DNA from 2 places in the Shimazuella sp. NTD248 genome. Region 2 is predicted to be linked to the other one. Evidence: a T-box and tRNA genes for the amino acid it is inferred to sense, from the RefSeq annotation. Region 2 holds a T-box; the other holds one or more tRNA genes.
The links. The T-box of region 2 lies ahead of trpS (tryptophan--tRNA ligase). A T-box ahead of a tRNA ligase gene usually reads a tRNA of that ligase, here a tRNA-Trp.
Positions count from the first base shown of each region.

Region 1 (6,881 bases), on a different contig from region 2:
TGCCTCCTACCACCCTACAGTGCTTCTCTAAGCTTACTGGATCACTTGCGCTTTGACAACCATCCTTAGCGTGATTACCTGTTATGGTCACATTTTTGCGCGAAAGAGCAACATGCCTTATAATGAGAAAAACTAACAAATAGAATGTGTGATGACCAAATGGATAAAAGGAAAATACGTGTTGTAGTAGGAATGTCAGGAGGAGTAGATTCTTCTGTGACAGCATACCTGCTCAAACAACAAGGATATGATGTCGTCGGTTTGTTTATGAAAAACTGGGACGACACAGACGAATTTGGTCACTGTACTGCTACAGAGGATTTCGAAGATGTACGCAGAGTGGCTACTCAAATCGGAATCCCTTATTACTCCGTTAATTTCGAGAAAGAGTACGCAGATAAAGTATTCCAATATTTTCTCGATGAATATAAAGCAGGCAGAACACCTAACCCAGATGTGATGTGTAATCGAGAAATCAAATTTGGCGATTTTCAAGAAAAAGCAAAGCAGTTAGGCGCAGATTACATCGCAACTGGACACTATGCAAGGGTAGAACATAGTGAACAAGGCTCTACTTTATTACGAGGTATAGACCCTACAAAAGATCAATCATATTTTTTATATGCGGTGCATCGTGCACAGCTCGATCACGTTCTTTTCCCAATAGGACACTTACAAAAAGCAGAAGTTCGAAAAATAGCAGAAGAGGCCGGATTAGCAACTGCTAAGAAAAAAGATAGTACAGGCATTTGTTTTATTGGAGAAAAGAACTTTCGACAATTCCTCAGCCAATACTTGCCTGCAAAACCCGGGGAAATCCACACTATGGATGGCAAACGAATTGGAGAACACGATGGATTGATGTACTATACGCTCGGACAACGTCAAGGACTTCGTATCGGAGGATCAGAAACGGGTACAGGGGAACCATGGTTTGTAGCAAAAAAAGACGTTAAAAACAACATTCTATATGTTGCCCAAGGACACAATAATGAAGCGCTGTTTTCCGCAGGGCTTACCGCCAGCCATCTCAACTGGTTACAAGCAGAACAGCCGCAAGAACCCTTCACCTGTACAGCGAAGTTTCGCTACCGCCAAGTAGATGTACCTGTGACCGTCACCCCAAACAGTGACGGCACTGTCACCGTACACTATGCCGAAAAAGAGCGGGCCGTGACACCCGGACAATCTGTTGTCTTTTACGACAAAGAACGATGCCTTGGCGGTGGAATTATCGAGAAAACATTTTAACAGAGGTCACTCCTCTGTTTTTTTGTGTCTATTTGCCGGAAACGAAATTATCGCAATATAAGTCTTTTTTACAAATAATTTAGGACTTATCAAATACAAAAATTATGTATATGAAAAATTGAAATATATAAATAATAAAAAATTGAATTTAATAATAAATAAAATTATATTTATGATGAGTCCAATTTTTTATTGGTCTAACACAGACAACAAGGGTGTGGAAACATGAGCTTTCTCTCAAATATTATTCATTTTTTGGTGGCTTATCGATTTTTTTTACTTTTTGGATTTATCTTCGTCGGGATAGTACTTCCCTTATTATTTAAATACTCCAAGCGGGGCACTGTTGGAGTCGTCATTTCTGTTCTATTTTTCTTAATTGGTATTGTAAATGTGATCTGGGGAACCGATTTAAATAATGTATTTTTGAATAAAAATGGGAAAATAGCTGAGGCAGTGGTAACTAAAACAGAAATGACAAATAGTACTTACAATGATATTCCAATTGAACGTTATTACTTGTTGATTCTTACAACAGCAAATAAAACGATCCAAACAACATTTGAGAGCACAGCCTTTAACATTTATCCAGCCCCTGAGAATGGTTATATCTATCCCAACCAAGGTGAAAGATTTATGATCAAGTATATTCCCGGTGCAGAAGATAACTTTATTATTTTAACCAATATAAATTCGTCCTATAGTAAAAGATTGGCTTGTGATACTTACTTCAAAGAAATGGAAGATTCAAAAACAGAATATGAATTTAACCCATCCAATGCTACTTTTAAAAATAAATATTCAGCCACTTTGCGCAAGTACATTTCTAATAAATGTAATCTTGCAGAACAATATCAAAAAGAATGGGAAATTCTCCAAAGAAAATAACTCCTCTAGTGGACTGCATTTTCCCATTCTATTAAACTGAAAGAATGGATTCAAAATTTTATAGTAACTATATTTAACAACTTGCATGAAAGATCAAAAAAGATGAAAGCATGTGCTTTCATCTTTTTGTTTGGCGGGCCCTAGAGGAGTCGAACCCCTAACCTTCTGATCCGTAGTCAGACACTCTATCCAGTTGAGCTAAGAGCCCATATTCATTTTGCAAGACGTTATCATTCATTGTTGAAAAAATGGCGGGCCCTAGAGGAGTCGAACCCCTAACCTTCTGATCCGTAGTCAGACACTCTATCCAGTTGAGCTAAGAGCCCGTATTCATTTTGCAACAACGAAATCCATCATAACTCTTTCACACATAAAAGTCAAGCACTTTTTTGGTGCGGATGAGAGGATTTGAACCTCCACGGTCATCATGACCACAAGAACCTGAATCTTGCGCGTCTGCCAATTCCGCCACACCCGCATAAGCAAGCGGAATTATACAAAAAGTTTTTAATGGAGGCGGCACCCGGATTTGAACCGGGGGTAAAGGTTTTGCAGACCTCTGCCTTACCACTTGGCTATGCCGCCATAACACTCAATCTTGTGACACTTGAATATTCTAACATAATCCCACCAAAAGTCAATAATAAAATTTTGAACTCCACCCAAAGCCATGTTTAAACTTTTATTGTTCATCGCTGTATTATTTCGGATGAATGAGAAATCCTAAAACCTCAAACACTATAACAAAAAAGGATGTCCAGCATGATACCAATTGAATCTACCATCGAAGACAAACAAACACAATTCGCCAGTCTCTCTGATCAGTTGGAAGAGGAAGATTTCCACATAGGCGGCGGCTATGCATATGATCATGGTTATTTCGACAAACCATTGGACTGGGAAGAAGAACATGGAAACCGGTATTTTCTTCGCATTCCTGTATTTGCGGTGCGAGGTGATATCGGAGATCCAGATACTCTCGTTCGAATCGGAAAACCATTTGTAATCAAACATGAATTTCGCACAGATGAATCTAGTGATCCTACTGGGGATTCTGGTGTTTTTAGCGGAATGATGAATCAGTTTACAACTCCTATCCCAGCAGAAGATCATCCCATTGATCAAAAATGGATAGACAGGGCCAGAGAGATTGTGAATCGAGTGGAAGGGTTACACATATAAGTTGAAAACAATCCAACTATAAAAAAGCGCAAACCATTTTCTCTAGAGATAACTTCTCTAGAGGTTCGCCACAAAAGATATTACTTGTCACTAAGCTGTCTTTCATGCAGAAAAAAGCCACCCTGTCATCAAGAAGCAGAGTGGCTTTTTGTATTGGCAGGGGCGGTAGGAATTGAACCCACACTGGAGGTTTTGGAGACCTCTGTTCTACCATTAAACTACGCCCCTATAACATAGCCACCAACAATGGATTGGTGGCTATGATGATATGTGGTGCTGAAAGCAGGATTCGAACCCGCGACCTACTGATTACAAGTCAGTTGCTCTACCAGCTGAGCTATTTCAGCATATTCAAAAACATTCAAATGGTGGCTCGAGACGGAATCGAACCGCCGACACGAGGATTTTCAGTCCTCTGCTCTACCGACTGAGCTATCGAGCCATCTATGTATAAGATGGCGGAGAGAGAGGGATTCGAACCCTCGATACGCTTGTGACGTATACACGATTTCCAATCGTGCTCCTTCGGCCAGCTCGGACATCTCTCCAAAACACTTTGATTTTGTCAGGAACGAGATCTATCTTAACCTGTAATGAGGTTTGTTGTCAACTCTTTTTTTCATTTTATTTTAATGATGCTTCGAAAACGAATATTTATTAGTTATATAGCGGGGTGGAAGCATTTCCCACTACTTGCATCGCATTTATCTACATAATATTTTCATTTGCAAAAACATACATTCTATGTTACTATTTTTTTAGTATTCCAAACAGTGTACATATACCTAAAAGTTATCTAGCTTTCTTGTGTACGGTGTTACGCCGTATCTGCGTGTAAGATTCCCATACTTCATCCGGTCCCGCGTTACTATACTAGCCCTACCGTGGTGGGGGGTGATTGTGGCCGCCTAAGTAGGCGTAGCCGCTACCACAATCGACCCCCCACCACGGGGGCTAGCTCAGTGGCGTTACCAGATCAAGGTGTTTTCGTAGATAACTTTTTAAAACCTAGCTAATTCATTTGGCTAGGTTTTTTTGGTTCCTATATATAAAGCAGCAATTAGTCACCTGAACAAATTATCTCAAACTATTCCTAATACTGCGATTCAAATTTTTATATTTTTTTCAACAAAATCCCTGCTGGAAACAGGGATTTTGCGTATATTTAGTTCTCCCATTGAAATGTCTCATCAACAATAGAAATAAGCTGATTCAACCGCTGCGACAATTCTTCTTCATTCCTCCCTACAAAAGCAAATTGAGCGATGGAATCGACACTTAATTGCGCTTGATCATATGACTTTCCATCTTCTCCAGTAATTTGGGCCACTTTCACCCATTCTGGAAACAAGGTAGAGTTCACATGTAATAATCCATATTTAGTGTTCACCAATAACCATCCAGCTAAATGGGAGGGATTCATTTTCACTTCTTCCTTCAATACTGGACCTGGAAGTCCAACAGAAATTTGAGCATGAATATCAAACAATGACACATCGTATGCAAGTTTATGTGTGTCAGATACTTTTGCACCACCTGTCCTGCTGCCAATCTCCCCAAAAATAATTTGATCATTCGGAGTATGAAACCATTCCGCATGAAATGTGGTATTTGCTGGTGTGTCTAAAATCTCCAATACTTTTCTGGTTCCTGCGGAAAGTCGCCGGCTCAAAGGATTTTGAGGATGTAACATCGTACTTCCTAGATATGTCATCGAACTCGAAGCAAGTGGTGCATTGTAATATTTGGACACAGTAGTTAATTGAATGACCCCGTCTTCCACCCAACCATCAATATGAAAATATTCCCCATCAATATATTTCTCAACTAATACTTCCGAAAGTTGTTCGTTTGCTAAAAAATTTTCTAGTTCTTGCCGATGATGCAAAACATAAGTCGAAACTGAACCAAGACCGTCAATGGGTTTGACTACGATCGGATAATCATACTGATCGGCAAATCGGGAAATATCTAATCCGGTTTGTGCTAAGGTCATCTCTGCAACTGGAATATCATTCTCTCGTAATTTTTGCTTCATGATCCATTTGTTGCGAAATTCCATCGCACTTGCAACGCTTTGCCCTTGAATACCTAAATATTCTCTCAGTTTTGCTGCTCTTACTAGATCATATTCTTGTAAAGCGATAACGGAAGTAAAATGATAGGTCTGATGTAATTCAATGGCACGAAGAATAACTTGGTCGTTTGAAATATAATTTGGAAAAAATTCAATATGGTGATAATCCTTTCTATCAAACGTATGCTTAACATGATCAGAGGCCAAAACGACTAATTCTTCTGTTGTAGTGGAGAATACTTGTTTTAAGGGACAGGCGGTATAAGGTAGATTTTCAAGGATTAGTATGGTCATTCGTTCGTTTCTCCTTCTGATCTATTTCCAGCTGCCATCCATATTGTATTTGTGTCAAACCATTTCAGAACGTTTTGTAATCGTGTCCTTACTTCTTCTTCTGTTTCTCCAATTACTACAAAAGAAGCTACTGAATCACAACTATTTTTGGGATCACTGAAAGATGTCCCTTCTGGTACATCTTGTATATATTCATAAACCCAATCTGGCGGTTCACACTTAGGGAAAGATACCAATTCCCCCTCTTTTGACAACGCCTGCACTGAACCACTCAGTCGGGCGGGAGCTTGTCCGAGCAAATTTTGCCCAAAAGCAATACCAGCTTGCAACTCTGCAGATACAAGCAATAAATCTTTTCCATAAGCCACTTCCATTGTTTTTGATATACGTCCGCCGCCGGGTCGACATGCAATTTCAATAAAAATAATTTCTCCTGTCGAGGTTACCAAACATTCTCCATGAAATACTGCATGAGAAGGAAAATCCAATATTCGAATGACTTCTGCCATCGCTTCTTCTATTTGATTTTTATATGGATTATCATTGTGCATCATATAACTGCCAGAAATGAATGTTTGATTCTGATAATGAAACATTGGCTCTAAATATTTTGAAGCACATATCAACTTCAATTCATTATCCTCAATAACACCATCAATATGATATTCTTCTCCTTCAAAAAATTGTTCTGCGTCCATTTTGTGATGAAGACCACTCTTTGCAAACTCCAAAAGATCCGTCTCGTTGTGTAGTACAGTGATTCCTGTAGCTCCTGCACCATCAATCGGCTTCAAAATAATGGGATAGCCAACTTCATCAATAAAATGAAGGAGATCAAAGATATCTTCCACTTGTTTAAATATTGGAATACGGATTTTTTGACATTTCGCTCTCAGGGCTTCTTTCATTCTAATTTTATTGCGAAATTGTATTGCACTGTGTACCTTTTGACCATCAATTCCTAGATGTTCTCTTAATTCAGCTGCTCGAACCAAATCATACTCTGATACAGCAACAATATGTTCAAATTGGTATGTTGCATGCAAATCAATTGCACGCAAAGAAACAGCATCATTGTTATGAAAGCTAGTAAATTCTTCATAGTGTGCAAATGAATCTACAAAATATGGCTCCATTACTTTTTGATCGCTAATAAAAACAACCTTATTTGAAATTTCATTAAAATTAT
Region 1 is NZ_JCAJZT010000001.1:545,961-552,841, forward strand. Features, by position in the region: gene mnmA (tRNA 2-thiouridine(34) synthase MnmA) at 160-1,251, shown strand; gene AC5WOE_RS02960 (hypothetical protein) at 1,477-2,139, shown strand; tRNA gene AC5WOE_RS02965 (tRNA-Arg) at 2,271-2,347, opposite strand; tRNA gene AC5WOE_RS02970 (tRNA-Arg) at 2,389-2,465, opposite strand; tRNA gene AC5WOE_RS02975 (tRNA-Leu) at 2,530-2,617, opposite strand; tRNA gene AC5WOE_RS02980 (tRNA-Cys) at 2,651-2,724, opposite strand; gene AC5WOE_RS02985 (YugN family protein) at 2,902-3,321, shown strand; tRNA gene AC5WOE_RS02990 (tRNA-Trp) at 3,476-3,549, opposite strand; tRNA gene AC5WOE_RS02995 (tRNA-Thr) at 3,593-3,668, opposite strand; tRNA gene AC5WOE_RS03000 (tRNA-Phe) at 3,688-3,763, opposite strand; tRNA gene AC5WOE_RS03005 (tRNA-Ser) at 3,778-3,869, opposite strand; gene AC5WOE_RS03010 (ATP-grasp domain-containing protein) at 4,487-5,692, opposite strand; gene AC5WOE_RS03015 (ATP-grasp domain-containing protein) at 5,689-6,881, opposite strand, start outside.
Region 1: it encodes a tRNA-Trp, which carries the amino acid that the T-box ahead of trpS (tryptophan--tRNA ligase) is inferred to sense. The anticodon was not compared.

Region 2 (6,881 bases):
TTCGTTTAACTAAATCATATCCCGTATTGTTAATGATCCCTTCCAGTGATGAGTAATTTCGTGTATCAATATTTTGTAGACGATGCACAAAATCAAATGCTGGAGCAAATGACTCTGCTGACTGTGCACCTATTTCTGGCGTATAGTTGTCCATAAAAAGCATATAACGACTATTTGGAAAGGTGGTCTTAAACGATCGTAACATTTCTACACAAGTTCGATCATCCGTTATATGATGCATGAAAAAGTCACAGATTAATAGATCTACTTCCGGATATACACCTCTGATACTGGTATAATCCGCATAATAAGCATGGATATTTCCTACTGTGTTCATCTGAATATTTTTATTTGCTAGTTCTACCATTCTTGGACTTTTTTCAAAACCTAATCCATCTATCTCTAATTCCTCACATAGGGATATCAATAATTCTCCTGAGCTGCAACCCATATCACATAGAACACCTTGTGGCTCTAGTTCTGAAATGATCTCTTTTAAGACTGGTTTGATTAATCTTCTCTTGATCAATGAAGCAGAGTATGCCACTTGATCTAAATCATAATCTTTTTCAGGTGCAGGAACATATAAATTTTTGGCGATATCCACGCTTTTAGCCATTAAATTTCCATATGCATTATACCAGTGGATAAACATATCGATATTTTCCACTACATCTCTCCCAGACTCTGTCAAAACATATTGATCTTCATCATCTTTTACGATATTTGCATAAGTCAATGCTTGAAATGCTCCTATGATCGCCATTGGTTGAGGAAATTTTTCGTTTTTTGTAAGCTCCTCTTTTTTTATCGGTCTCTTTTCTATTATTGGTAGTAAACCAACAGCATGCAGAACCAAAATGGCATGGCAACTAATTCCATAGGTGAACATCATTTCACTTGTTTTTGTTTTTACATCTGAAGAAAACAAAGCTTTTGCCATCGTTATCACTCCTAAGGTGTCATCACAGAGATGAGAAGAGCTATAATAGACTTATTATATGAAATATTATTATATTCTTTAAAAGAAAGAAACTCTTATTTCATTTTTAGTTTTCCATCTCACAAAACACAAAAGACTAGCAAAGTTCTCCTCTACTAGTCTTTTGTTATTTTGTAAATATTTACTTATCGCTAAAAACCTTTAACGCTTTAAGCCCATAGCTTGCTCTACTTCTCTCATCGTTGCTGCTGCTACTTCTCTTGCTTTGGCTGCACCTTCATCTAAAATGCGATCCAGTTCAGATGTGGAAATAAGTTCTTGATAACGAGCTTGAACGGGTCGAAGAATTTCGATCACTGCTTCTGCTGTATCTACTTTGAGATGACCGTATCCTTTGCCATCGTATTCTTGCTCGAGCTCATCTATACTCTTTCCGGAACACAGAGAATAAATCGCTAGGAGATTGGAAACTCCAGGCTTATTTTCCTTATCAAAACGAATTGTATTATCTGAATCCGTTTGAGCCCGTTTTAATTTTTTCAATATGTCCTTTTCGTTGTCCAATAGTCGAATGGTTGCATTTTGGTTTGGGTCTGATTTGCTCATTTTTTTAGTCGGATCTTGCAAAGACATGATCCTTGCTCCCACTTTCGGTGCTCGCATTTTGGGCAGAGGAAACAGTTCACCATAACGGTGGTTGAATCGTTGCGCCAAGTCTCGGGTAAATTCAATATGTTGTCTTTGATCTTCTCCTACTGGTACATCCGTAGCTTTGTAGAGTAACATATCAGCTGCCATCAATGGAGGATAGGTAAGCAATCCAGCAGGGATCGATTCCCCTTTATTTGCCGCTTTTTCTTTATATTGAGTCATTCTTTCCAATTCCCCTACATAGGCAATTGTCTGCATCACCCATGCGAGCTGAGCATGTTCTACTACGTCTGATTGTACAAATAAAGTCGTCTTTTGAGGGTCTAGTCCAACTGCTAAATAAAGTGCAGCCAAACTCCTCGTATTTTCTCGTAATTCCTTTGGATCCTGTGGAACAGTAATCGCATGCTGATTAACAATACAAAAATAACTTTGTTCTTCTTCTTGATAATCGACAAAATGTTTAATTGCACCTAAATAATTTCCTAAAGTTAGCGTTCCACTTGGTTGAACACCAGAAAAAACTACTGCCATCGATCCTTTTCCTCCTTCAAAATAAAAAAAGCCTACATCGTCCCACGATTAGGGACGAAATAGACCGCGTTGCCACCCTAGTTATTTTCTGTAGTAGAAAATCACTCTAAACTCGTAACGTGAGCAAACGAAAAAGCTCCCAAGCCCATTCCACTAAATTCCTTTACTTGTTTCCACCATCCACAAGCTCTCTGCAAAAAGATAATAAAGTGTACTTTTCTTGTTCACTGCTTTTTATCCTATTTTGCAAAAGAATAGCATCAATTATCATTTAAGTCAAAGTGTTTTTCACCTATTACACTTGACGAGAAGTATTATTATAGGCAAAATATTACGATAAAGGAAGATGGAAAAGTGAAAAAACTTAAAATAGATTTAATTTCTGAATAAAGAAATACCCCTGTAAAGAAAGGATTTTTATGCGAAACTTACCTTGCCCTACACAAGTAGACCTCTATTTATTTTCCATTGATCCAAATGATTACAATGAAAAAGAATTCCTTTCCATATTATCAGTGGAAGAACAAGAGAAAGCGAAAAAATTTCACTTTCCAGCCCACCAGAAAAAATATGTAATTAGTCACGGTATGATGCGTCAGCTTATTGCTTCTTATATAGCTTGTAACCCTAGAGACATTCGTTATCATTTCAATGCATTCGGAAAACCTGAGTTGGTCAGCCCTTCTTGCTCTTTACATTTTAACCTCAGTCATTCGGAACGATTAGCAGCAATAGCAATTGCAGCTCGTCCAGTTGGGGCCGATATTGAACAGATAAAACCGCTTGAGGACTATGTTTCTTTGACGAGACATTTCTTATCTATCAAGGAACGTAAATCTTTTTGTAAGTTGAATGCCGCTGAACAACAGCTTGCTTTTTATCGAGCTTGGACGAGAAAAGAAGCATACATTAAAGCTATTGGAATGGGTTTATCCTACCCTGTAGAACAGGTAACAATCAGTTTTGATGAACAACCTCAACTTTTAGAAGATAGAGCAAATCCAATGAATGTTGAAAAACTGTCCATCGTATCATTCGAACATGAGGATTACCTTGGAGCTGTAGCATTTCCAAAAGACTCTACAGTTGAAATAAAAAAGATTTCTCTCCAATCCTAGTATGTGGAGAGAAATCTGGTAGTTAGACGTATTAGTAGTCAGTTGTAGCTTTTCCACCTGTGACAATTTCTACACCTGCACTAGCTCCGATCCTGCTTGCTCCTGCTTCGATCATCGCTTTTACATCAGCAGCACTTCGAATTCCTCCAGATGCTTTCACACCTAACTGATCTCCAACTGTCTTTCTCATGAGTGCTACTGCTTCTACTGTTGCACCTCCTGTAGAAAAACCAGTAGAAGTCTTGACAAAGTCTGCACCTGCTTGGACTGCTAGATTGCAAGCACGGACAATTTGTTCCTCTGTGAGCAAACATGTCTCCAAAATTACTTTTACTAATGCTTTTCCTCTCGCTTCTTCTACAACAGCTTGTATATCATTTCGTACATATGTATCATCTCCTTGTTTGAGACTACCGAGATGAATAACCATATCTACTTCCGTTGCTCCTTGCTGGGTAGCAACCTTGGTTTCAAAAACTTTACTTTCTGTTGTAGTAGCTCCAAGAGGAAATCCGATAACGGTGCAGACTTTCACACTTGGTGTATCCTTCAACACTTCAAATGAAGTAGGAACTTGACTAGGATTGACGCAAACTGAAGCAAAATGATATTTCTTAGCTTCTTTCGCTAACTTTTGAATATCTGCTGTAGTCGCATCAGCTTTTAACAAAGTGTGATCTATTAATTTAGCATATTCCTGCATACATAAATCCTCCAGTTATGATTAAGATTCATTTACTTTTAATTTCTTAGCTTCCTCTACGATATGAGCAACGGTAAAGCCATACTTCTCCATCACTACTTCACCAGGTGCAGATGTACCATAGCCAGTGACACCGACTATCTTTCCTTGGCTTCCCGTATAACGCTCCCAACCTAGTGGATAAGCCATTTCAATTGCTAACCGATGGGGGATAGATGGAGATAATACCGATTTTTGATATTCTACTGATTGTTTTTCAAATAATTCCCAGCTTGGCATACTTACAACCCGTGTTGGAATGCCTTCGTTTGCTAATGTTTGATGGGCCTCTACAGCGAGACTTACTTCTGAACCGGTAGCGATGAGAATAATTTCGGGTTGTTTCCCATCTGTTGGATCAGCGAGTATGTAGGCTCCTCGAGTTACTCCATCGTTTGCTTTATCCAAGGTGAGATGGGGCAGTTTTTGGCGCGATAAAATAAAAGCGACAGGGCCATCTGATTGGCTCAATGCATATCGATAGGCAGCTAATGTCTCACTTGCATCAGCAGGGCGAATTACTGTTAAGTTCGGAATCGCACGCAGAGAGGCTAAATGTTCAACTGGTTCGTGAGTCGGTCCATCTTCTCCCACCGCAATACTATCATGTGTAAAAATATACATGACTGGCAGACCCATCATTGCTGCAAGTCGAAAAACAGGACGTAAATAATCAGAGAAGACAAAGAATGTTGCACCATATGGACGGATTCCTCCATGAAGAGACAGACCATTTAATGCTGCTCCCATCGCATGCTCTCGAATTCCAAACCAAATATTTCTACCCTCATAAGCAGTTTTACTAAAAATCGAATAGTCTTTGAGGTGTGTTTTATTGGATGATGCTAAATCTGCTGATCCTCCCATCAAAGATGGAACTCGATTTGCGAGTGCATTTAGCGCCACTTCTGATGCTTCACGCGTAGCTAAGGGTTTCGAAAAGGAATCATATTCAGGCAAGAGTTCATCCCATCCATCTGGCAACTCTCCTGCTACAATTCCTTTGAATTGTGCTGCAAGCTCAGGATAGGATTGTTCATATCTTTTCACTAATTGATTCCACTGCTCTTCTTCCTGTACCCCTTTTTCTATAAAGGTCTCAACAAACGTTTTCACTGCATCTGGTATAGTGAAAGGAGGATACTCCCAACCAAGTGCTTCTTTTGTCAATTCGGTTTCCTTGGAACCGAGTGGTGCTCCGTGCGCTGCTGATTTTCCGGCTTTATTTGGACTTCCAAAACCAATCACTGTTTTGATCTCGATTAAAGTAGGACGTTCTCGATCAGCTTTTGCTTCTTTGATTTTTTCTCCAATCGCTGATGCAGTATTTCCATCTTCTACACGTAAATACTGCCAGCCATAGGCGCCAAACCGATCTGAGACTTTCTCTGTAAAAGCTTGATCGAGGTCACCATCCAAACAAATATCATTGGAATCATAGAGAACAATTAATTTTCCTAAACTGAGGTGTCCTGCTAAAGAAGCAGCTTCAGCAGCTACACCCTCCATCAAATCCCCATCTCCACAGATCACATAGGTATAGTGATCGACTACCTTATATGGATCCCGGTTATATACTTTGGCTAAATGTGCTTCTGCCATCGCCATGCCAACAGCCATGCCAATTCCTTGGCCAAGTGGTCCTGTTGTTGCTTCCATTCCTGCTGGATACCCGTACTCAGGATGTCCATGAGTGATACTTCCCCATTGACGATAACTTTTTAAATCTTCCATTGATAAATTGTATCCAAGTAAATGCATGATGCTATACAAGAGGGGAGAACCATGTCCAGCTGACAAAATAAAACGATCTCGATTGAACCAACCGGGATTGGATGGATTATGTTTCATAAATTTTGTCCATAACTCATAGGCCATCGGTGCTGCTCCTAATGGCATACCTGGATGACCAGAATTAGCTTGTTCCACCATGTCGATAGACAAAGTCCGTATCGTATCGATGGTCAGTTGATCCAAATCTTTGTGTTGTGTCATATTTATTCCTCTCCTTTGTCTAAAGTAGAAGACCCCACCAACCCTACACATGTATCAGGTAATCAATGGGGTCTAAAAACAATCGTGGGTTATGCAGTCGTTTTTTCTTTGCTATTTTTGATAATACCAAGTACAACAAGCAGAATAACCACAATGATTGGAATCGCATAAACAAGCACTGGTGTTAATTTGATCAAGTTTCCAAATATGATACCAACAGCTCCAAAGTCAGCATCTCCAAAGGTTGTTCCTTGGAATCCTAAGGATCCGAGAACAGGCAGCAGCAGGGCAGGCAAGAAACTGATGATTAGACCATTTGCAAATGATCCAAGTACTGCTCCTCTTCTTCCTCCAGTGGCATTACCAAATACTCCTGCGGTTGCACCTGTAAAGAAATGTGGTACAAGTCCTGGGACAATCACTTTTAATCCAAATACAGGCAGCAAGAACATACTGATTACCCCAGCGACAAAACTGGCTAAGAAACCGATGATTACTGCGTTAGGAGCAAATGGAAATACTGCTGGACAGTCTAGTGCTGGTGTAGCATTTGGAACAATTTTATCGGCAATTCCTTTAAATGCTGGTACGATTTCTGCAATGACTAGTCGAACCCCAGCTAAAACAATGTATACCCCAGCAGCAAATGTAATCGCTTGCGTGATGGCAAATACGATAAAGTTTTGTCCACCACTTAATTGGGATTCAATAAAGGATTTTCCAGCTGCGAATGCGACAATAAAAAACATGATAGCCATAGTCAAAGAAATCGCAACAGAGGTATCCCTTAAAAATCCTAATCCCTTTGGAACTTTCACATCTTCCGATGATTTTTTCGGATTTCCTAAATATTTACCTACTAATCCAGAAACAAAGTATCCGACTGATCCAAAATGCC
Region 2 is NZ_JCAJZT010000008.1:127,994-134,874, forward strand. Features, by position in the region: gene AC5WOE_RS16895 (class I SAM-dependent methyltransferase) at 1-943, opposite strand, end outside; gene trpS (tryptophan--tRNA ligase) at 1,145-2,128, opposite strand; T-box leader at 2,176-2,365, opposite strand; gene AC5WOE_RS16905 (4'-phosphopantetheinyl transferase family protein) at 2,548-3,246, shown strand; gene deoC (deoxyribose-phosphate aldolase) at 3,278-3,949, opposite strand; gene tkt (transketolase) at 3,971-5,983, opposite strand; gene ulaA (PTS ascorbate transporter subunit IIC) at 6,073-6,881, opposite strand, start outside.